3 regions of the Nonomuraea recticatena genome follow, and region 3 is predicted to be linked to each of the others. Evidence: predicted binding sites of a transcription regulator. Region 3 holds the regulator's gene; each other region holds the start of a gene.
The links. The regulator LexA, encoded in region 3, represses DNA repair genes until DNA is damaged. The targets are predictions, from matches to a motif close to TCGAACANNTGTTCGA.
Positions count from the first base shown of each region.

Region 1: a site for LexA is predicted at 2,317-2,332, ahead of ABFX50_RS15775 (SAV_6107 family HEPN domain-containing protein). Genes of this name have one in related genera too.
Region 2: a site for LexA is predicted at 1,901-1,916, ahead of ruvC (crossover junction endodeoxyribonuclease RuvC). Genes of this name have one in related genera too.

Region 1 covers NZ_BAAATE010000006.1:376,552-381,886, forward strand. Annotated here, with positions in the region: gene ABFX50_RS15765 (MBL fold metallo-hydrolase) at 151-933, opposite strand; gene ABFX50_RS15770 (MerR family DNA-binding protein) at 1,017-1,415, shown strand; gene ABFX50_RS15775 (SAV_6107 family HEPN domain-containing protein) at 1,611-2,057, opposite strand; gene ABFX50_RS15780 (ferredoxin) at 2,373-2,564, opposite strand; gene ABFX50_RS15785 (cytochrome P450) at 2,561-3,724, opposite strand; gene ABFX50_RS15790 (TetR/AcrR family transcriptional regulator) at 3,807-4,421, shown strand; gene ABFX50_RS15795 (aldo/keto reductase) at 4,763-5,335, shown strand, end outside.
Region 2 covers NZ_BAAATE010000035.1:55,074-60,408, reverse strand. Annotated here, with positions in the region: gene ABFX50_RS41665 (YebC/PmpR family DNA-binding transcriptional regulator) at 1-551, shown strand, start outside; gene ABFX50_RS41660 (GNAT family N-acetyltransferase) at 678-1,823, shown strand; gene ruvC (crossover junction endodeoxyribonuclease RuvC) at 1,934-2,461, shown strand; gene ruvA (Holliday junction branch migration protein RuvA) at 2,458-3,078, shown strand; gene ruvB (Holliday junction branch migration DNA helicase RuvB) at 3,122-4,138, shown strand; gene yajC (preprotein translocase subunit YajC) at 4,492-4,842, shown strand; gene secD (protein translocase subunit SecD) at 4,885-5,335, shown strand, end outside.
Region 3 covers NZ_BAAATE010000007.1:294,528-299,862, forward strand. Annotated here, with positions in the region: gene ABFX50_RS17140 (hypothetical protein) at 633-1,256, shown strand; gene lexA (transcriptional repressor LexA) at 1,768-2,475, shown strand; gene ABFX50_RS17150 (glycoside hydrolase family 6 protein) at 4,059-5,335, shown strand, end outside.

The sequences.
Region 1 (5,335 bases), on a different contig from region 3:
CCTCACGCCCGGACGAAGGGGCGCCTCCGGAATCTCCGGAGGCGCCCCTTCGCCGTCCACCCCGCGTCTCAGGCCCGCTCGCCTCTGTAAGGGGCCTGCCCCCGGACTTCAGGCGAGCGCCCGATTCACCCAGCGGACCTGTCCAGGGGCTCAGGCCCGCTGGGTGAATCGGGCGAACTCCCACGGGTCGTGCGCGGAGAAGACGCTCACCTCGTCCGCGTGCTCGCTCGCCAGCTCCCGCAGCCTGCCCTGGTTGGCGATCCGCAGCTCGGCGTCGACCTGCGAGTCGAGCTGCACGATGTCCAGCAGCGGGTGCGACTCGGGGCTGCCCGTGTCCAGCTCCCGGTGGTAGAAGTAGGCGTCGCCCGCGTGCACGAGCCACTCCTTCCCCGCCCGTACGGCGACCGCCGCGTGGCCGACCGTGTGCCCGCCCAGCGGCACCAGCAGGAACTCCTCGGGCAGCTCGCGCAGCGCCTGGACGCCCGCGAAGCCGTACCACTCCTGGCCATGGCCCGTGCCGTACGTCTCCCAGCGCGGCCCGTGCGCCCAGTGCGCGGGACGGTAGCGGCGACTCGGCCCCTCGGCCATCGCCGCCTCGTACTCCGCCGCCATGACGTGCACCCGCGCCTCGGGGAAGTCGGGAAGCCCGCCCGCGTGATCGACGTCGAGATGGGTCAGCACGATGTGCCGGACGTCGGCGGGGTCGTAGCCCAGCTCGGCCACCCGGCTCAGCGCGGTCTCGCCCCTGTCGAGCCGCGGCGAGACCAGCTCCACCCACTCGGGGTCGAGGACCTCTGCCGGCCTGTCCACGGAGTCGAGGCCCAGCCCGCTCTCGACCAGCACCAGCCCGTGCGCGTCGGTCTCGACCAGCAGCGCGTGGCACACAGCGGCCGCGGACTCGAGGCCTTCGTAGGTGGGGTCGAGGACGCGCATGGACCCCAGGTTCAAATGGTGAACTCTTGTCATGCGGCCTACACTGCTACTTGAAGCGCGGTTCAAGTCAAGGAGGTTCCCGGATGCTGCTCGACATCGGCGAGGTGGCGCAGCGGTCCGGCCTGGCCGCCTCCGCGCTGCGGTTCTACGAGCGCAAGGGGTTGATCAGCCCCGTCGGCCGCAACGGGATCAGAAGGGCCTACGAGCCTGAGACGCTCAGCCGCCTGGCGCTGATCGCCTGCGCCAGGCGTGCGGGGTTCACCCTGACCGAGATCGCCACCCTGCTGCACGCGAGGCCGTCCGACGCGGCGCTGCGCGAGCGCGTGGCGCAGAAGGCCGACGAGCTCGACGGGCGCATCGCCCAGCTCACCCGCATGCGCGACAGCCTGCGCCACGCGGCCTCCTGCACCCACGACCCGCTGGTGTCCTGCCCCGAGTTCAAACAGGTCGTGCGCGGCGAGACACCCGACCCCGCGAGCTGACCTCTTTCGGAGGCCGGACGTGATCTCGCAGGGGCGGTGTGGGAGTTGGTGGAGGCGGGGATGAGGCACATCGTGCTGAGCCTGCCCACGCCGTACCCGGAGGGCGTGGCCCGCCGGCTCACCGACGAGATCATCGCGCCGGTTCGAGCGGGTCTCTGAACGCCGGCCTCCCTGGCGGGGCCGACGGGTGCGGGGTCAGCCGGCGAGGGGGATGGTGACCGGCAGCACGGGCTGGCCGGGGACGCCGAGGATCTGCTCGACCGTGGAGACGAACGTCTCGGCCTCGGCCAGCAGCTCGTCGGCGTCGGCGAGGGTCACGCCGCGCACCATGCCGGCCTCCGCGGCGGCACGCTTGGCGGCGCTGATCGAGAAGTAGCCTGCCCACTCGGCGAGCTCGGGCTCGGCCTCGGGCAGCAGCTCCCACGCGCTGCGCAGGCGCCGCCTGCGGCCCTCCATCGGACGGGGACGGGCGGCGAGGATCGCCGCCGCCGCGCGCAGTGCCGCCAGGTGGGCGGCCACATATCGGGACGCGGGGGTGCGGGCCGTCGCGGCCTCGGCCAGGCAGCCGCGTGAATCGGTGAGATGTGCCCTGACCGCAGGCGACAGCCTGGGCCCGTGCGTGTCACTGAGCCGTGTCGTCATGCCAGCCTCCTTTGAGGGGTCTTGGCGGCTCCCGGCGTTCGCGCCGATGAAGTCAACAGTTGCAGACCCCACCGACATTTCCGCCGGGCGGCCGGACGAGGAGCTTCCCCTCTCCCCGTCCGGCCAGGGCACGCCCACTCGTCTCCGCCGACGACGAGGACGCACCCTTCGCCCGGGGGACCCGACCGCGGGCTCCGCCTGGGGGTGGCGACGCCCGCGACCAGGTCCTTCGACGTGAGCCGCGAGCCTCACGTCGTCATCGAACATAATTTCGATGACCGAGGATGTCAACCGATTCCGCGAACACAGGTTCGATCAAACAGCCGCCAGCGCGCCCGAGGGGCAGAGGGTGAGCGCCCGCCTGACCGCCTGCTCCAGACCTGCGGGCACCTCGCTCCTGAGCACCACGACCAGGCCCTCCTCCTCGCTCTGGTCGAACACGGCCGGCACGGTCAGCGCGCACATGCCGGCCCCGATGCACACCCCCGTGTCGGCAGTGACCCTCACCAGGTCACCCGCAGGCTGTGCACGCCGTAGATGCTCATGTCCGCCCGCATCGGCACCTCCTCGGCGGGGATCGCCAGCCGCAGCGAGGGGAAGCGCCGCAGCAGCGCGGGGTAGGCGACCCGCATCTCGATCCTGGCCAGCTGCTGGCCGAGGCACTGGTGGATCCCGTGGCCGAAGGACAGGTGGCTGCCCGCCGGCTGCCGTACGTCCAGCGCGCAGGGGTCGGCGAAGCGGGAGGGATCGCGGTTGGCGGCCGGGATGGACAGCGCGACGCACTCCCCTGCCCTGATGGTCGTGCCCTCGATGACGACGTCCTCGACGGCGGTCCTCGTGGGGCCGACATGGATGATCGACAGGTAGCGGAGCAGCTCCTCCACCGCGTTGTCGATCACGGCGGGGTCGTCGCGGACGAGCGCGAGCTGCTCGGGGTGTTCCAGCAGCGCGAACGTGCCGAGCGCGAGCATGTTGGCGGTCGTCTCGTGCCCCGCCACCAGCAGCAGGAAGCCCATGCCCGCGATCTCGTCGTCCTCCAGCTCCCCGCCGCCGATCAGCCCGGTGAGCAGGTCGTTGGCGGGCTCGACGCGCTTGCGGGCGATGAGCGTGTGGAAGTACTTGACCAGGTCGTCGACCGCCGACTCCATCTCTCCCGGAGAGCTGTCCAGCCGCAGCAGCCTTGCCGACTCGCTCTGGAAGTTCTCCCTGTCCTCGTACGGCACGCCGAGCAGCTCGCAGATGACCAGCGAAGGGATCGGCAGCGCGAAGTCGCGCACCAGGTCGGCGGGCGGCCCCGCGCGCTCCATGTCGTCGAGGCAGGTCGCGGCGATCTCCTCGATGCGAGGCTGAAGCTGGTTCATCCTGCGCACGGTGAAATGCCCGGTGAGCAGCCGCCGGTAGTGCGTGTGATCGGGCGCGTCCATGCGGAGGAAGAAGCCCGGCGGCACGCGCCCCTTCGGCAGGTGCCTGGAGGCGACGAGCGGATGCTGGAGATCGGGCTCGGTGCTGAACCTCGGGTCGGACAGTACGGCACGGCCGGCCGCGTGCCCGCGCACCAGCCAGCCGACGTGCCCGTCCGCGAACGTCAGCGGCCGCACGGGCGCAGGATCGTCGAACAACTCGTCCGGCGGATCGAGCCTGCGCTGCCGGCTCATCGGGTAGGTCATACCGCACTCCTTCGTGAGATCGACTCCCTCCCAGAAAACATCATCGGATGCAAAGTTTCAATCAGTGCAGTATCTTGGTTGCATGAAGGTCGAAACGGGACTTCGAGCACGTAAGAAGGCCCGCACCAGACGCGCGCTGGTGGAGGGCGCGATGCGGCTGTTCACGCAGAAGGGCTACGAGCAGACCACGCTGGCCGAGATCGCCGCCTCGGCGGACGTCTCGACGCGCACGTTCTTCAGCTACTTCGCGGGCAAGGAGGACGTGGTCTTCTTCGACGCCGACGACCGCCTGCGCGAGGCCCTGGCCATGATCGGCGGACGACTGCCGGGCGAGTCGGTCGCCGCCCTGCTGGCGCGGGTGGTGGAGGCGGGCGCACGGTGGGAGGACGACCTCACGGGCAGGCTCGCCACCGAGCGCTTCCACCTGATGACGGCCGTGCCCGCGCTCCAGGCCAGGGCGCTCCACCTGCTGTTCGACAGCCAGCGGCGGCTGGCCGAGGCGTTGTGCTCGGCCTACCCCGACGAGGTGGACCCCGTGACGGCCGCGGCCGCCGTCGGCTCCTTGGTGGGAGCGGCGAAGCTGGCGGCCGTCATGAGCCTGACGAGGGGCGAGACTCCCGAACAGGCGTGGACGGCGGCGCGCAGGGCGGCGGAGATCGCCGCGGGAGGTCTCCGGCCGCTCGGCCGCACGCCCTGACAGACCCGCCAGGAGCCCTCAGGGCTTCCTGGAGCTCCTGATACGGCCTCCGGCCACTCGAATGGCCCGGCCGCCTGACGACTGCCCTGCGTGGATGTGAAGGCCCACTGGACCCACGACAGCAGCCGGCGCGACCGCGCCCCGGCCTTCCCTGGAGAAGGGCGGCGACCCTCGAGTGGTCAGGCCGGTCCAGACGCCCGCCGCGCCTCCAGCGGACGACAGAGGCACTGGCCCCCATGCCGCCGATCGTGATCCTCTCCTCCGTGGTGTAAGACACCCTTTGTCCGTGATGTCACCCCTGACCGGCATCGCGGGAGGCAACCGACCCGGATAGGAACGATGTGAACCACGATCGCCAGCCGTACCGCAGATGTGGCCGCAGCGGGCTGCTGCTGCCCGCGATCTCCCTCGGGCTGTGGCACAACTTCGGCGACGGCAGAACTCTGGAGAGCCAGCGGGAGATCCTGCACAAGGCGCTCGACCTCGGCATCACCCACTTCGACTTGGCCGACCGCTACGGCCCGCCGTTCGGCGCGGCCGAGCACACCTTCGGCGCGATCTACCGGCGTGACCTGCGCTCGCTGCGCGACCACATCGTGGTCACGACCAAGGGCAGCAACCCCATGTGGGACGGCCCGTACGGCAAGGGCAACTCCCGCAAGCACCTGCTGGCCACGCTCGACCGCTCCCTCGACAGGCTCGGCCTCGACTTCGTCGACATCTTCTACCTGCACAGGCAGGACCCCGAGACACCGCTGGAGGAGCAGGCGGCCACGCTCGACCACATGGTCCGCACCGGCAGGACGCTCTACGTCGGCGTCTCCAACTTCAGCCCCGAGGCGACGGCCGAGATCGCCGCCCTGCTGCGCGGGATGGGCACGCCGCTCCTGGTCCACCAGCCCCGCTACTCGATG
Region 2 (5,335 bases), on a different contig from region 3:
GGGCCCGCAAGCGCGGCGGCGGCCTCGAGGCCGGCGGCGCCGACTGGCAGACCATCATGTACGAGGGCTACGCCCCCGGCGGCGTCGCCGTGCTCATCGAGTGCCTCACCGACAACCGCAACCGCGCCGCCTCCGAGGTGCGCGTCGCGCTGACCCGCAACGGCGGCTCGCTGGCCGACCCCGGCTCGGTGTCGTACATGTTCAACCGCAAGGGCGTCGTGATCGTGCCCAAGAACGGGCTGTCCGAGGACGACGTGCTGGTCGCGGTGCTCGAGGCGGGCGCCGAGGAGGTCAACGACCTGGGCGAGTCGTTCGAGGTCGTCTCCGAGGCCGGCGACCTGGTGCCGGTGCGCAAGGCGCTGCAGGAGGCGGGCATCGACTACGACTCGGCCGAGTCGAGCTTCCTGCCGACCATGAACGTCCCGCTCGACGAGGACGGCGCGCGCAAGGTCTTCAGGCTCATCGACGCGCTCGAGGACAGCGACGACGTGCAGAACGTCTTCGCCAACTTCGACGTCTCCGACGAGGTCATGGAGAAGCTCGACGCCTGATCGACGCCCGCCCAGCCGACGACCGGTCCGCCGCCACGCGGGCCGGTCTTCTCGTTCGCGCGGGCGCGGCCCGCGGACGGAAACCGGAAGGCGGGCGATCCCGCGGCCGTTGTAGGTTGTCGCTTTGTGGAGATTCGTGATCTGACGTCCGACGACCTCGAAGCCGTCCTCGACACCCGCGTCCGCTCCTTCGGCCCGCTCGACGGCGACCCCGAGAGCTGGTTCGCCCTCGCGAGGGCGGCGCTCGAACAGGGGCGCTTCCTCGGCGTCTTCGACGGCTCCAGGCTGGCCGCCGCCGCCAGGCTGCCCGGGTTCACCCAGTGGTGGCACGGCAGGCCGCAGCCCATGGCGGGCGTCGCGGGCGTCGTCGTCAACCCCGAGGACAGAGGGCGCGGCGTCGGCAGGCAGCTCATGCGGGCCGTCCTGGCCAGGGCGGCCGAGCTGGGCGAGGCCGTCTCGGCGCTCTATCCGGCCACCACCCAGATCTACCGCTCGCTCGGCTGGGAGCACGCGGGCGCCGAGAACGCCGTCACGCTGTCGCCCGAGGCGCTGCGCACCATCAGGCCCACCGAGCCCGTCAAGATCCGCAGGATGGGGCCCGACGACGCCGCCGAGGTGATCGCCATCCTGGGCCGCGTCCACGCCGCCAACCGCGCCAGCGGCCCCATCTGCTGGGACGAGAGCTCGTGGCGGCGTTTCCTCGGCGCCAAGGACGACTTCCTCTACCTGGCCGACGACGGCTTCGTCGCCTACAGCTGGGAAGACGGCGACATCTCGGTCGACAACCTGGTCGCGGGCTCCGAGGCGACCGCCCGCGCCCTGTGGTCGCTGGTCGGCACCTCCTCCTCGATCGCCACGAAGGTCTCGGCCGTCGTCGCCCCCGACGACCCCGTGCTGTGGCTGCTTCGCGAGCGCACCAAGGAGGAGCTCAAGCAGGTCAGATGGATGTTCAGGGTCGTGGACGTGGCCGACGCCGTCGCCAGGCGCGGCTTCCCCTCCGTGCTCTCCGCCGACGCGCTGATCATGGTGGACGATCCCGAGCGGCCCGCCAACACCGGCACGTGGCGGCTGGAGGTCTCCGGCGGTTCGGGTACGGCGAGCGCGGCCGAGGGGGAGGGGGCGCGCTTCACCGTCAACGGGCTGTCGGCGCTGTACGCGGGGGTCCCGGTCTCGACGCTGCGCCTGTCCGGCATGCTCTCCGGCACCGACGAGTTCGACGAGGCGCTGGCCGCGGCGTTCGCGGGCCCCGCCCACATGATCGACTACTTCTGACCGTGACGCCCCGCCCCGCTCGCCTGCCGGGGCGTGTTCGCCGTGCGGCCCCCGCCCAACCAGGGTAGAGTTCCCTGCCGAACAGATGTTCGGCGAACGGGAGGGCGGCCGTGCGGGTGTTGGGTGTCGACCCAGGGCTTACCAGGTGCGGCATCGGCGCCGTCGAGGGCCGGCCGGGGGCTCCGCTCAAGCTCGTCGCGGTCGGCGTGGTCCGCACCTCGGCCGACGACGAGCTCGGCGCCAGGCTGGTCGGCATCGAGCGGGGCATCGAGCAGTGGCTCGACGAGGTACGGCCCGACGCGGTCGCCGTCGAGAGGGTCTTCGCCCAGCACAACGTCCGCACCGTGATGGGCACCGCCCAGGCGGCGGGCATCGCCCTGCTGTGCGCCTCCCGCCGCGGGCTGCCCGTCGCGCTGCACACGCCGTCGGAGGTCAAGGCGGCCATCACCGGCAGCGGCACCGCCGACAAGAAGCAGATCGGCACCATGGTCACCAGGCTGCTGCGGCTGGCCGAGATGCCCAAGCCGGCCGACGCGGCCGACGCTCTCGCGCTCGCCATCTGTCACGTGTGGCGGGGCGGCAGCCAGAACCGGCTGGCGGAGGCGCTGGCCAAGGCATCGAGAGGACGTGCGTCGTGATCGCGTCGGTTTCCGGGGTCGTGGCGGCCATCGCGCCCGACTCCGCCGTGATCGAGGTCGGCGGCGTGGGCGTGCTGGTGCACTGCACGCCCGGCACGCTGGCCACCCTGAGAGTGGGCGAGCACGGAAGGCTCGCGACCTCCCTGATCGTCAGGGAGGAGTCGCTGACCCTCTACGGCTTCGCGACCGACGACGAGCGCACGGTCTTCGGTCTGGTCCAGACGGCCAGCGGGGTGGGCCCGAAGCTGGCGCTCGCCATGCTGGCCGTCCACACTCCCAACTCGCTGAGGGTCGCCGTCGCCTCCGCCGACCTCAAGGCGCTGACCAGGATCCCCGGCATCGGCCAGAAGGGCGCGCAGCGCATCGTGCTGGAGCTGAAGGACAAGCTCGGCACGCCGGAGGAGGCGGTCAACGCCGCGCTCAACGGTCACGCGGCCAAGCCGCTGTGGCGCGAGCAGGTGCACTCGGGCCTGGTCGGGCTCGGCTACTCCACCAGAGACGCCGACGAGGCGATCGCGCTGGTGGAGCCGCAGGCCGACGCCGAGGTGGTGGCGGGCAGGGAGCCGCAGGTCGCCGTGCTGCTCAAGGCGGCGCTGCGGGTGCTGAGCATCCGATGAGCCACGGGCTTGCACGCGGCGCCTGGCGAGAGAGGGTAGGAGCGTGAGCATCGAGCGAGACCTGGTGTCGCCTGACGCCGAGGGCGACGAGCTGCAGATCGAGGCGGCCCTGCGGCCCAAGCGCCTGGCCGACTTCATCGGGCAGGGCCGGGTGCGCGAGCAGCTCTCGCTGGTCCTGGAGAGCGCGCTCAGGCGCAACAGGCCGCCCGACCACGTGCTGATGAGCGGCTCGCCGGGGCTCGGGAAGACCACGCTCGCCATGATCGTCGCAGCCGAGCTCGGCGCCCCGCTGCGCATCACCTCGGGGCCCGCGCTCGAGCGGGCGGGCGACCTGGCGGCGATCCTGTCGACCCTCACCGAGGGCGAGGTGCTGTTCATCGACGAGATCCACCGGATGGCGCGCCCCGCCGAGGAGATGCTCTACCTCGCCATGGAGGACTTCAGGGTCGACATCATCGTCGGCAAGGGCCCTGGCGCGACCGCGATCCCGCTGGAGATCGCGCCCTTCACCCTGGTGGGCGCCACGACCAGGGCGGGCCTGCTGCCCGCGCCGCTGCGCGACAGGTTCGGCTTCACCGCCCACATGGACTTTTACGAGGTCGCCGAGCTGGAGCAGGTGCTGCGGCGCTCCTCCAGGCTGCTCGGCGTCTCGCTGCCCGACGAGGGCGCCCACGAGATCGCCAGGCGCTCGCGCGGAACGCCCCGCATCGCCAACAGGCTGCTGCGCAGGGTGCGCGACTTCTCCGACGTCCGCTCCGACGGTGTCATCACCCGCGACATCGCCTCGGCCGCGCTCAACCTCTACGAGGTCGACGCCGAGGGGCTCGACCGGCTCGACAGGGCGGTGCTCGGGGTGCTGCTGCGCAAGTTCGGCGGCGGGCCCGTCGGCCTGTCGACGCTGGCCGTGGCCGTGGGGGAGGAGCCAGAGACAGTGGAGGTGGTGGCCGAGCCCTTCCTGGTGCGCCAGGGTCTGCTCGCCCGCACTCCGCGCGGGCGGGTGGCGACCTCGGCCGCCTGGCTTCACCTGGGGCTGACCCCGCCGCCCGACGCCCCGTTCTGATCCCCGACGGCAAGCCCGTCGAGCCCCACCCCCGTCACCGGCGGGCGCCCGTCCAGGGAGACGCTCACCGGGATCACCGCTGACCCGCCGTCACGGCCCGTCCGCACACGTTCTCGAAAGGGCGGTCACAGAACGGTTGCAAGCGTTGCAAATTGGGAACTTCCCCGCGCGCCGAAACGCTGCCTCGTTGCCGGGTTTCGCAACAACCGCCTACACTCCGTGGCTTGGCTGGCTGTGTAAGCTGACGGGCTGAGCGGCGCGGCCCTCGACGCAACGCATGGAATTTCCGGCTCGAAGCCGGTGTCATCATCTTGTATAGAAGATGGAAGGTCGCCCTCGTGAACTCAACGCTCATGAACATCCTGCCGCTCATCCTGTTGGTGGTGGTGTTCTACTTCCTGCTCATCAGGCCGCAGCGCAAGCGGCAGCAGGAGGCGCTCCAGATGCAGAACTCGCTCGCGCCTGGCGCCCGCGTCATGACCACCACCGGCCTGTTCGCCACCGTGGTCGCCATTGACAACGAGGATGTCATCCTGGAGGTCTCTCCTGGGGTCGAGACCCGCTGGGTGAAGGCCGCCATCGGCCGCGTCGTCACCCCGGTCGACGACAAGATCGCCGCGACGGCGGTCCCGGAGACGAACGACGAAGCCGACGAGACGGTGGACCGCAACGGCGATCAGGGCACGAATACCAACAAGTCCTGACTAGTCTTGCGACCGACCCCTACCTGAAAGAAACGACGACCAGTGGCCCGACCGACCAGCGGCCAGAGCAAGCCGGGGCGCACGCTCCTGGTGCTCCTGGCGCTCATTCTCGCCATGGGCGGGGCGATGTTCCTGCAGCCGGCGTTCACGCCGAAGCTCGGACTCGACCTCGCAGGTGGTACGACGGCGACCCTCTCGCCGGTCACCCCGAATGGCACTCCCCCCTCCGAGGAGAGCCTCAACCTCGCCGTCAACATCATCCGTGAGCGGGTGAACGGCACCGGAATCTCCGACGCGGAGGTCGCCAAGTCCGGCGACAACATCGTCATCTCGGTGCCGGGGGCCGGCAAGGACGAGGTCATCAAGCTGGTCGGCACCACGGCGGAGCTCCGCTTCCGTCAGGTCCTGGCCGCCGAGGCGGCCCAGCCGCAGCCGAGCACCATGCCCACGCAGGCGCCCACCCCCTCCACCGGGCCGAGCGGACAGCCGTCGG
Region 3 (5,335 bases):
TCATCGCCGACCGGCCGGCGGCTGGGCCGACCTGTGCCTGCGTCACCGCGAGACCGGGAACGGATCCACCGGTCTCCTCTGACCTCCGCGTCGCCCGGCGGGCGCGTCGATCCGCCGTCCCGCACCTCAGCGATTCCCCTGGGCCCACTCGTCACCGCCCCCAGCCGTTCCGTTCTGCCTCCCGTGCCGGGTTCGCGTCGCGGCCGCACCGGCTCCTGGCTCGCGCCGCCTTGCAGTACCCGCAACCGCCTGTCCCCCGACCGGCCTGCCCCCGTCACAGGACGCTCCTCACCTCGCCCCCCGCCACCCCGCCGAGCCCCCGCACGGCGCCCCCGCCGCTCCGACTCGACCTCGTCCACCGTGCTACGACGCTTCTCGTACGGCCCGGCCTCCCTCACCGTGCTGCGACCTCCCCCGTACGGCCCGGCCTCCCCCACCGTGCTGCGTTCTCTGCCGTACGACCCGGCCACCGTGCTGCGATCTGTCCCATACGGCCTTCCCGCTTCCCGCGCCCCTCGGCCTCCGCGGTCAGCCCCGACCCTGCCCCTCGCTTTGCCACCTTCGCCATCCCGCCCCGTCTCCTCTCTTGCCCCGCGGCCTCCCCCGTCCGACGCCATATCCCCCCTCTCCCAATGGCCTCCGCCACCCCGCTCCCCCGCACCCCGCGCTCCGTGACCCCCGCCATCCCGCTCCCCCTCACCCCGTCCTTCATGGCCTCCGTCAACGCGCTCCCGCCGGCCCTGGCCTGCGCGACCGCCGCCATCCCCTACCGCCGCGCCTCGTCCTGCACGATCTTCGTTATCGAGCTTCCACTCACCCCGTCCTGCACGACCGCCGCCGTCACGCACCGTGGCACTCCTCGCCCCGCGACCCCCGTCAACACGTTCCACCTCACCCCGTCCTGCACGGCCTCCGTCAACGCGGTTGCGCCCACCCCCTGCACGACCGCCGCCGTCACGCACCGTCGCATCCCTCGCCCCGCGACCCCCGCCATCCCGATCCGCCCCACCCCGTCCTGCACGACCCCCGCCATCCCGTACCGCCGCGCCCCTCGCCCCGCGACCCCCGTCAACACGCTCCGCCGTGGCACTCTCTCTGCAGCCTTCACCGTCCGGGTCGGCCTCCTGCCATGCCCGGCGGGCTTTCCCGTACGCCCCGGTTTCGCCCCGCACCCGATGGCCACCCCCTTGCGACGGCGCGCTCTGCCTCGACCTGGAGCCTTCGCCGTACCGTTCTGCGGCTTCTGCGCTCCTTAGCCCATCCGGCTCCGGACCCACGCCACCAGGCGCACTGGGTGTCTCAGCGGCAGCGGGGGCGGGGTCGGCGCGACCTCGGCCTCTGGAACCCGCCTGACGGTCGTGCTCCATTGGGGGGTCGCAGGCCGTACCGGCGAATGAGCGGGGTGGCGGCACCAGACGGAGGCGGCGCGCGCCCTCGGGGGCGCGCCGGCGCTCCTCTCTCGTGATGTCGGCGATCAGGGTGAGTTGGCTGTCTTGGCTGGTTGAATCTGTGCTTGTGGTCGCCCGCACTGATGACCTCCCGCCACCGTCGACCCACGGAAAAGGTCGAATAAAGATCAGCGAATCGAACACGGTGTCGATCGAACTCCCGTACGATGTTGTACACCACGTCGCCGACGATTTCGAGGAAGACTCGAACAATTGTTTGAAGTTGATCTCAATCGGCGGTACGGTCGCTGTGTGCGACATGAAGACCACGGACCGGAAGGCGCGCCGATGAAGCGGGCCGCCGGGCGAGGAGGAGAGCATGAGCGAGCGGAGTGACGACAACGGCGTCAGCGACCTTGCGGTTCGCCGTCGCGACTCCCTGGGCCTGACGCCCAGGCAACGCAAGATCCTTGAGGTGATCCGCGACTCGGTGCAGCAGCGGGGCTACCCGCCGTCCATGCGCGAGATCGGCGAGGCTGTGCAGCTGACGAGCACGTCCAGCGTCTCGCACCAGCTGACGGCGTTGCAGCGCAAGGGCTATCTGAGGCGTGATCCACACCGGCCCCGCGCTCTTGAGGTCAGGCTGCCCGGCGAGCCGGTGCTGTGGGTCGACCCCGACGGCGGCGTCGACGAAGCCCCGGTGAACAGGCCGACCGCGGCGTATGTTCCGCTGGTCGGGCGCATCGCCGCCGGTGGTCCGATCTTGGCCGAGGAGAGCGTCGAGGACGTCTTCGCGCTACCCAAGCAGCTGGTCGGCGAGGGCACCCTCTTCCTCCTCCAGGTCACCGGTGACTCGATGATCGAGGCGGCCATCGCCGACGGGGACTGGGTGGTCGTACGGCAGCAGCCGGTTGCCGAGAGCGGCGACATCGTGGCGGCCATGATCGATGGCGAGGCGACGGTGAAGACGTTCAAGCGCAAGGACGGCCATGTCTGGCTGGTCCCGCACAACTCCAACTACGACCCGATCCCCGGCGACGAGGCCAGCGTCCTGGGCAAGGTCGTCGCGGTTCTCCGCCGCCTCTAGCCGCGGGGCTCTCCACCGCTCGATCGGCCTCTACTGGGAGACGGCCGATCGAGCGGCCCGTGGTGCATGCCGCACAGCTCTCCAAGCCCGCGACCTTCAGCCCTTCGAGAAGGCCGTGAGGCGCGGGTGCCACACGGTTCCTCGACCGCGAGAGGTCGTGAACTTTCTACAGTCCGATCGCCGGGCCAGGTTGGCTGGCTGCCCGGGCTCGGGCGCTTGACGTGCGGCTTCCCATCGTCCGAATTTCGCGCGAGCCCCGTAATCGAGTATCGCGATTGCTCGAGTATCGTGCGAGCTCAGGTTGCTAGATCGCCACGCCGGTCCGACGGCCGATCGCACGGCTTCCTATTCATGTCGCGTATCTCGCCCACGTCTGAGCGTCGTGCGACCGCGGTTTGATTGAACGACGCATGAGACAGCAAGCGCGGCCTGCTCGGACGATGCCTGAGCGCCCTACAGGCGCGACGGTTCGCCAGTGCCTGTGGCATCACGCGAACGCGGGCTGTCGGGTGGCATATGAGGTAGCGAGCGCGATCTGTTCGAACGGTGCCTGGGCGCTCAACAGCTCGGGCTGATCGACCAGTGTCTGAGGTGTCGTGCGAACGCGGTCGGATCCAACGGCGCGTGAGGCAATGATCGTGGCCTGCGCGAACCGTGCCTAAGTGTTGCATCTGGGGCTGTTCGAACGGCGTCGGGCACATGCCTCGGCAGCGTGCACGCGGAACGCCGGATGATGCCGCCCCTGAGACGGCGGGTTGGGCGTCGGTGAGGTTGAGGCTCACGCAGGATCTTGCAGCCTGGCATGCCTGTCGGCCTCGCGGTCAACCCATGGCTGACATGAGAGTCCACCTCGCGGTCGGTCAATGGGCTGGCAGGAGAGTCCACGTCGCGGTCGGTCAATGGCTGGCATGGGCCGTTTCACAGTCAGTCATCGGGTACGGCACGAGCCGAGAGGTCGCCGAAGATCTCGCCCTCGTCGACGACGAACGAGACGTCGTCCACCCTCGCCTGGTCGCGAGGCCGTGGCGCGTGTCTCACCTCGCGGCCTGACGGGGTGAGCGCATGGCACCCCTCCCCTCATCGCTTGCAGCATCGGAGCGCAGTCTTGGGTCGCTCGATCGGTCCTCCGGCGGGGGCGTCCGATCGAGCGGCCCATCTCAGTGGACTCTCGAGGCGGCAGCGACCCCTACGATTCCTCCGGGGCTCGCCGGAAGGGCACGTCTCTAGCGAGAGGAACTGGGGAAGGGGCGTGGAGACGACCTGGCCGTACTGACACCAGAAGTGAACCAGCCACCCTAAGCGAATTGAATGGCACGCCCCCTGAAGCCGCGCCCAGGAGCGCCTCCGGGCTCGGCTGCTGCGCCCTGCCGTCCTGCGAAGACGGCCGGACCTGCGCTCCCTCGGCTGAGCAGTCTGGCGGTGCCCCCGTACGGCGCGGCGCACGGTGGCGACACGCCCACTCCTCAAGCGAGCTGCGCGAGCCCTTGGCGGACCACTGCATTCCACAAAAGGTCACGGAAGCGGTTAAATCCTGTGATATTGGATCACCGACATGATGTTGGAATCCAGAAGGGACGCCTTTCGTGCGATTGTTAACCCGCCTGATGGCGGTCACCGCCTCGACGGTGACCGTGCTGTCGGTGACAGCCGCCGTCTCCGCCGCCGCGGTTCCCGAACTCGTGGTCAACGGCACCTTCGGCAGCGGCACCGCTCCCTGGTGGAAGTCCGCCAACACCACGATGGCCCTGGACGCGGAGCGTCTGCGCGTCAACGTCCCGGGCGGCACCGCCAACCCGTGGGACGCCATGATCGGCCATAACGACATCAAGCTGACCAGCGGCAAGGCCTACAAGCTGTCGTTCGACGCCTCGGCGTCCGCTCCGGTCACCGCGGTCACCACCGTCCAGCTCGCGAACCCCCCGTACACCAACACTCTGACCAAGACGATCTCGCTCACCACGACGAGCAAGCGCTTCAGCTTCCCGTTCACCTCAAGCCTGAGCACGTCGGGCGGCCAGGTGTCGTTCCAGCTCGGCAAGAACGCGGGCTTCAGCTTCTACGTGGACAACGTCTCGCTGACCGAGACGTCATCGACATCACCGTCGCCTACTCCCTCCCCCACGACGACACCCACGACGTCTCCTACGACGACGCCGAAGCCGGAGGAGCCGGGCTCAGGGCCGGTCGCCATGACCGACGGCTTCTATGTCGATCCGCAGTCCAATCCGGCGATCTGGGTGCGCGCCAACGCGGGCGACTCCAGGGCGGCGCGCATCAAGTCGTCGATCTCGGACAAGCCGATGGCGCGCTGGTTCGGCAACTGGAGCGGCGACGTCGGCGCGGCGGTCTCCCGCCACGTGGCCGCCGCGGACGCCGCGAACAAGCTCCCGGTCCTGGTGGCCTACAACATCCCCGGTCGTGACGCCTGTGGCGGCCACTCGGGCGGCGGCGCGGGCAGTGAGTCGGCGTACAAGACGTGGATCTCCGCGTTCGCTTCCGGGATCGGCAACCGCCCGGCGATCGTCGTCATCGAGCCCGACTCCCTCGGCGACTTCGGCTGCATGACCGACACCGCCATCCAGGCCCGTAACCGCATGCTGGTGTACGCCACCCAGCAGTTCCGCGACAAGGCCCCCAACGCGTGGGCCTACCTCGACGGCGGCAACGCCGGCTGGGTCGCGGCGGGGACGATGGCGACCCGCCTGAAGAACGCGGGCGTCGGCAACATCCGCGGCTTCTCGGTGAACGTCTCCAACTACTACACCACCGCCCAGTCGGCCACCTACGCGAGCTCGGTCAACGCGTCGCTCGGCGGCACCGCCACGTTCGTGATCGACACCAGCCGCAACGGCAACGGCTC